Regions from separate parts of the Neorhizobium sp. CSC1952 genome, predicted to be linked through region 2. Evidence: predicted binding sites of a transcription regulator. Region 2 holds the regulator's gene; the other holds the start of a gene.
What was found. Region 2 encodes PhoB, which activates phosphate uptake and scavenging genes when phosphate is short. Its sites were predicted from a motif close to TGTCATNNANCTGTCAT; they were not measured.
Positions count from the first base shown of each region.

Region 1: the regulator PhoB is predicted to act here: its motif matches at 2,195-2,211, upstream of QTA58_RS16805 (DUF1045 domain-containing protein).

Region 1 is NZ_CP128416.1:3,455,092-3,458,777, forward strand. It holds gene QTA58_RS16790 (hypothetical protein) at 1-59, shown strand, start outside; gene mnmD (tRNA (5-methylaminomethyl-2-thiouridine)(34)-methyltransferase MnmD) at 224-967, opposite strand; gene QTA58_RS16800 (FAD-binding oxidoreductase) at 966-2,174, shown strand; gene QTA58_RS16805 (DUF1045 domain-containing protein) at 2,296-3,003, shown strand; gene QTA58_RS16810 (AraC family transcriptional regulator) at 3,095-3,686, shown strand, end outside.
Region 2 is NZ_CP128416.1:1,066,443-1,070,128, reverse strand. It holds gene pstB (phosphate ABC transporter ATP-binding protein PstB) at 1-394, shown strand, start outside; gene phoU (phosphate signaling complex protein PhoU) at 438-1,151, shown strand; gene phoB (phosphate regulon transcriptional regulator PhoB) at 1,194-1,877, shown strand; gene QTA58_RS05535 (PACE efflux transporter) at 1,897-2,331, opposite strand; gene QTA58_RS05530 (GcrA family cell cycle regulator) at 2,685-3,218, opposite strand; gene QTA58_RS05525 (aspartate aminotransferase family protein) at 3,627-3,686, shown strand, end outside.

The DNA.
Region 1 (3,686 bases), 2.4 Mb from region 2:
ATCAGCAATTGCAACGGGAAATCCGCAAGCTTGATCGGGATATCGTCCGGTCGAGCTGACAGAGCCGCATGAAGCCGTCGTCAAGGCCGTCGTTCATACGGCTGCCTTGACGACGGCTACAGCATCGGCCCGAAAATCGGAATCGATTTTCGGTAAGCACGATGCGTAGATTCAATAAGTTAGAGCGCCGTGCGTCCGTTCGGACGCACGGCGCTCTAAGATGTTACTCGGCCGGTTCCGGTTTTCTCCCGCACAGCATCTCGCGCTTTCCGGCAAAACCCGGCCGGCGTTCGACGGTAAAACCTGCGGCCTGGAGGTTGCGACGCACGAAGCCGGCGGCGGCATAGGTGCCGAACGTTCCGCCCCGCACGGTTCTCCCGTAAATCGCCTGCATCAGCTCGGGCGACCACATGTCCGGATTGCGCGACGGCGCGAAGCCGTCGAGAAACCAGGCGTCGAAACCGGGTTGCGCATTGGCGACGCCTTCCGGCGCCGGGCCACAGACGACCGTCAGCCGCGTCTGCCCGTCCATCTGAAGATCGACCATGCCGGCAGGCTCGTCCGGCCATGCGGCCGTCAGCGCCTTGCGCTCCGCCTCGATCTCCGGCCAGCGGGAGAGCGCCCGGCCGATTTCATCGCCTTTCATCGGATAGAGTTCGAAAGACATGAAATGCAACAGCGCGCCGGGCTTGCGGAAAAGCTTCCACTGCCGCCATGTCTCGCAGAAGTTCAGTCCGGTGCCGAAACCGAGTTCGCCGATCCGAAAGTCTCCGCCCGGTGACCACCGTTCGGGCAGGCCGTTGCCGGCCAAGAAGACATGGCCGCATTCCAGCCGCCCGTCGGTGCGGCAATAAAAGTGATCGCCAAACTTTTGCGAATAGGGCATATCGCCGTCGTGCCAGTCGAGAGGCTGGCGGTCCGGCGTCCGGCCGGCGGTTGCAAGAATGTCGGGATCACGGTCGCTCATGGGACATGCGGATAATCCTGCCGACCCCCGGGGTCAATCGGGTTCTCGCGGCCAATCTCCGGCTCTTCCCGCGCGGGCCGACCTCGTCATCCTCGGCGCCGGCATCATGGGTCTCTGGGCGGCGGTGAAGGCGGAGCGCCACGGCATCGAAACGGTGCTCGTCGATGCCGGCCGGCCGGGGCAGGGGGCGAGCGGCGGGCTCTTGGGCGCGCTGATGCCGCACATGCCGGACAAGTGGAACGACAAGAAGCAGTTCCAGTTCGATGCTCTCCTGTCACTGGAAGACGAGATCGCCCATATCGAGGCGGTGACCGGCATCGCCTGCGGCTACCGCCGTTCCGGCCGGCTGATCCCCTTGCCGAAGCCGCATTTGAGGACGATCGCGCTCCGCCATTCCGCGGATGCCGAAACCCGTTGGCGGCAAGGCGGCCGCCGTTTCCACTGGCATGTCATCGATCGCCCGCCGGACGATGGCTGGCCGGACGCCTCCTTCGCCGAGGCCGGCCTCGTCCACGATACCTTTGCCGCCCGCGTCTCGCCCCGCAGCCTCGTTTCGGTGCTCGCCGCCTTCCTGCGTTCTGCCGGGCATGTCCGGATTGTCGAAGGCCTCGAGGCGGAGCGGATCGACCCCGCGCGCAACAGGGTCGTCTTCCGGAGCGGCGAAGGCATCGCCTTCGGCCATGCCATCGTCGCGGCCGGTCATCGTTCCTTTCCGCTGCTGGAAGCCATCTCGCCGGCCCTGCCGCTTCCGATCGGCCAGCCGGTCAAGGGACAGGCGGCGCTGCTCAGGGCAGATGTCGATCCCTCGCTGCCGGTGATCTTCCTCAACGGACTTTACGTCGTCGCGCATGAGGGCGGCCACGTCGCGGTCGGCAGCACCAGCGAGGACGCTTTCGAGGATGCCTTTTCGACCGATTCACGGCTCGACGATCTCATCGTCCGTGCCAGGGCGCTCGTGCCCGCGTTGGGGCAGGCACCGGTCGTCGAGCGCTGGGCGGGCCTGCGCCCGAAGGCGATCGACCGCGACCCGATGGTCGGGCCGCATCCCGATCACCCGCACGTGATTGCCCTCACAGGTGGTTTCAAAGTCAGCTTCGGGCTCGCCCACAGGCTTTCGGATGCGGCGCTCGGCGCCGTAAAGTCCGGTGAAATACGGCTTCCGGCGTCATTCACGCTTCAAAATCACCTGTCTGCCGCTTCGCGTTAAGCGCGAAACGCTCAACCTTTCGTCGTCAATCTGTCACGCAAATCACTTAACCCCCTCCGCAGGGATTGTTGAGCAATGCGTAAACATCAGGGCCGGGAAAGGAAGCACGAGAAGGTGACGCATGCGCTATGCCATTCATTTCACGCCCCCGGCTCATGATCCGCTGACGCTTGCGGCGGCCCAGTGGCTCGGCCGCAACGCCTTTTCCGGCGAGGCCATGGAGCCTCCGGCGATCCGCGGCATCGGCCTCCACGACATCGCCTTCAATACCGCGCTGCCACGCCGCAACGGTTTCCATGCGACGCTGAAGGCGCCCTTCCGTCTCGCCTCCGACGTCACAGAACCCATGCTGCTGCGCCACCTGATGCGGTTTGCAGGCGCCCATGATCCGTTCGAATTGCCGAGACTCGAAGTCGTCCGGCTCGGCAATTTCTTCGGCCTTGCGCCCGTCATTCCCTGCGAGGCGATGCGTTTCCTCGCCGCCTCCGTGGTGCAGGAGTTCGACGCCTTCCGCGCGCCGCTCACGGAAGCCGAGCTGGAGCGGAGCGATACCGGCGACCTCTCCGCGCCGCAATTCGCCAATCTCCACCGCTGGGGCAACCCTTACGTGATGGACGAATTCCGCTTCCACATGACGCTGACGGGACCGCTCTCGCCCGTCGAGATGCCGCGTTTCGAACTGGCGCTCAGGGAATATTTCGATCCCTATCTGAGGAAGCCGGTCGAGGTCGCCAATCTGGCGCTTTTCGTGGAGGAGGAGCCCGGCGCGCCCTTCCAGGTGCATTCCCTGCATCCGATGGGCCGGGTGGCGGCGCGGAAGATCGCTTGAAGCCAACCCGGAAGCGGGTACGGCTTCAAGGCGACGGCAGGCGGTCACTTTTGTTCAAGAAAACAGCGCACCCGAATGCTATATCGGGGAGATGCAGAACATCTCCCAGGAACAGGCCGCCGATCACATGCCGCTGGCGCAGGCGGAAACCACCCGCTTCTGGCGCGATACGCGTTTCGGCGGCATGGAATGCCTGACGGCCACCTTCCTGACCCATGAATTCGCCCCGCACGCGCATGATACGTTCAGCATCGGCGCGATCGAAAGCGGCAGTCAGGTGGCGACGATCCGCGGCACGCGCGAGGCTTCCGGTCCCGGCGATCTCTACCTCATCAATCCCGGCGAGACCCACGACGGCGCGCCTTCGCGCGGCGGCTACCGCTACCGGATGATCTACCCGGACCTGTCGCTCTTCCGCGAGATTCTCGAGGACGTCACCGGCAAGCCCTTCCACGGCACGCCCGCTTTCGGCAGGCAGATCCTCCACGACCGGAAACTGGCCGACGCGTTTCACGAGGCGCATCGCACGCTGGAGGAGGGGGGCGGGGCGCTGGAGACGAGCCAGCCCATGTTCCTGGTGCTGGACGCCATGTTCCGCCGGCACGGCAGCTCCATCCTCGTGCCGACCGACACCGCGGAACGATCCGCCGTCCGCCGGGCGCGGGACTACCTGGTCGAGCGCT
Region 2 (3,686 bases):
CCAGATCGTCGAGGCGAGCCTCCAGCGCGCCGGCCTGTGGACGGAAGTCAAGGACCGCCTGCATGAATCCGGCACCGGCCTTTCGGGCGGCCAGCAGCAGCGCCTCTGCATCGCCCGCGCGGTCGCCGTATCGCCGGAAGTCATCCTCATGGACGAACCCTGCTCGGCGCTCGACCCGATCGCGACCGCCAAGGTCGAGGAGCTCATCCACGAGCTGCGCGCCAACTACACGATCGTCATCGTGACGCACTCGATGCAGCAGGCCGCCCGTGTGTCCCAGCGCACCGCCATGTTCCACCTCGGCCAGCTGGTCGAGGAGAACGACACGGACAAGATGTTCACCAACCCGGACGACCAGCGCACCCAGGATTACATCATGGGCCGTTTCGGCTGATCGGCCGGCTGTGCCGCCTGACATCAATTTCGAGGATTAGAAGATGGCATCGACCCATATCCTGTCGGCCTACGACGACGAACTGAAATATCTGAGCCGCCGCATTTCCGAAATGGGCGGTCTTGCCGAGCAGATGTGCTCGGACGCCGTACGCGCGCTTGTGAATTCCGACTCGGCGCTTGCCCAGAAGGTCATCTCCGACGACGTGATCCTGGATCACGCCGAGCGCGAGATCCAGGACAAGGCGATCGTCACGATCGCCAAGCGCCAGCCGATGGCGTCCGACCTGCGCGAGATCGTCGGCACCTTGCGCATCGCCGGCGATCTGGAACGCGTCGGCGATCTCGGCAAGAACACCGCCAAGCGGGTCATCGCGGTTCAGGGCACCGGCGTGCCGCGCAAGCTTGCCCGCGGCATCGAGCACCTTTCCGATCTCGCGCTCGTGCAGCTCAAGGAAGTGCTCGACGTCTATGCGAGCCGGTCCGCCGAGAAGGCGGAAGCGATCCGCATCCGCGACGAGGAAATCGACGCGATGTACACGTCCCTGTTCCGCGAGCTCCTCACCTACATGATGGAGGATCCGCGCAATATCACCACCTGCACGCATCTGCTGTTCTGCGCCAAGAACATCGAGCGGATCGGCGACCACGCCACCAACATCGCCGAGACGATCTACTACATGACGACGGGTGCCCAGCCGGAAGGCGAGCGTCCGAAGGACGATACGTCGAACACGCTCGGCGCCGTTACCGAGTAAAAACGGCACCGAATGACGGAATGCTGACGGAGCAGGGTGAGAATGCTGCCAAAAATCGCTGTCGTGGAGGATGAGGAAGCGCTGAGCGTGCTTCTTCGCTACAATCTCGAAGCCGAAGGTTATGACGTCGAGACGATCCTGCGGGGGGACGAGGCCGAGATAAGGCTTCAGGAGCGCACGCCGGATCTTCTGATCCTCGACTGGATGCTGCCCGGCGTTTCCGGCATCGAACTCTGCCGGCGCCTGCGCATGCGCCCGGAAACCGAGCGCCTGCCGATCATCATGCTGACGGCCCGCGGCGAGGAGAGCGAGCGTGTCCGCGGCCTGGCCACGGGTGCGGACGACTATGTGGTCAAGCCCTTCTCGACGCCGGAGCTTATGGCCCGCGTCAAGGCGATGCTGCGGCGGGCGCGCCCGGAAGTGCTCTCCAGCGTTCTGCGCTGCGGCGACATCGAGCTCGACCGCGAGACCCACCGCGTGCATCGCAAGAGCCGTGAGGTCCGCCTCGGCCCGACGGAATTCCGCCTGCTGGAGTTCCTGATGGCATCGCCCGGCCGCGTCTTCTCCCGTTCGCAGCTCCTGGACGGCGTCTGGGGCCACGACATCTACGTGGACGAGCGCACAGTCGACGTGCATGTGGGGCGCCTGCGCAAGGCGTTGAATTTCTCCAACATGCAGGATGTCATCCGCACCGTCCGCGGTGCGGGTTATTCGATGGAATCCTGATCGCTGGAAGAGGCGCGCGTCATCGCGCCTCAGCCTCCTGCCATTCCGGCAGCGGAAACAGCCGGTCGTAGGCCCAGTTGAAGGCGAAGGCATAGAAGACGTAGAAGACGGCAAAAGCCACGTCCATGACCAGCGCTTCCCACAGGCTGATATCGAGATACCAGGCGACGAAGGGCAGAAGCACGATCAGCAGGCCTACCTCGAAAAGGATGGCATGGCCGACGCGGATTGCCGGCGTTTTCTGCGTGCCGCCGGTCAGCCGCCGCATCAGATGGTCGAAACCGAGATTGTAGAGATAGTTCCAGCCGGTCGCGATCGTCGCACCGCCGATTGCGATGACGCCGATGTCGGAGAGCGGTTTGCCGAAGGCAAGCGCCCCGAGCGGCGTGACGATGAGAAGCGCGATGACTTCGAAGCTGATGGCGTGGCGGATACGGTCGCGGGTCGAGCGCATGATATTCCCCGGTGGGTTCGTTCCGGGTCGTCCCGGAGTTTTGGCCCGATATTGGGGGAGGTCGTCCTCGCATCCTTGAGATAGGTGCTTTCGCACTGCTCGGCAAGCCGCGGCAGGGCATAGCTGCCATGCACACGAAAAAAGCGGGCCTCGAAGCCCGCTTCAGCTTGATGACAAATCTTGCGTCTCGCTCGGCGTCATCCTCGGCCTTGTGCCGAGGATCTGTAAACATCGATGGTTTGCAGATGCTCGGGACAGGCCTGAGCAAGACGATCAGAGATTTTCGAACCTTTGTCGGCAGTCTGAAGCGATCTCGAAGCCCGCTTTCAATTCATTCTCGTGCCGCGTTCGTGTCAGGCCCGGGCACTCGCCCTGCGGCGGTCGTGAACCGGCTGATAGGCAAGCCGCGTGTGATAGCCGCAATAGGGCGAATTGTCCGGGGAGTCGCAGCCGCAGAAGTGGAAATCTTCCTTGAGCGGATCGCCGACCGGCCACTTGCAGGTGCGCTCGGTGAGTTCCGTCAGGGCGAGGCGACGGGAGATCGGCACCACCACATTGGCGGCCGGACGATATTCCATCTCCTCGAAAGCCTCGACTTCGATCTCTTCCTTGAGAAGAGTTGCGCCGACCGCGCGGGCGACGGTCCGGGTGGCGACGCGCGACGCATAGTTCGGAGCCCGGGGCGCCGATGTGGTCCGCTTGGCGGCCGAACGGCCCGTGGCCACCGTGCCGCCGGCTTTCGCCCGGCCCGGCAGGCTGAGGCGGTGCACCTTGCCGATCACGGCATTGCGGCTCACGCCTCCGAGCTGTGCGGCGATCTGGCTGGCGCTCAAGCCTTCCGACCACAATCTCTTCAGTTTTTCGACGCGCTCGTCTGTCCAGTTCATGCCCGTTCTCCGCCTTTGGACGTTGCAGGCATGCAGAATCCTTCCACCTTTGCTGCAGACATCATTCCGCAACACCCACTACATCTATGCTTGAGGTGACTAGTTCCGCCGCATGCAGTCTAGTAATTGACGATTAACCTAGTGTGAGGCTGACTCCGTGGCAAGAGTCGGGAGAATCTGCAGGAATCGATTTCTTGGTTTTCCCCAACTTGCTGTTGGAGAGAGTCATTTTTGTCACATATGCAGGCGCCTGCCTGTTTCTTTAGCAAAGCCGGCTAAGGTGCCGGGCTTTGTTGACATTCGGGCCCTAAACCCCGATAGTGCCCCCGCCGCCCCATTGGGCGGCATTTTTGATTTTTCCGGCCGTTTTGGCCGGTCTTTCGGACTGCCTAGAGGAGTGATGTCGCCATGGCTGAAGCCGCGCTTTTCGACACCTTTGCCCGGGCCCCGTTGCGCTTCGAACGCGGC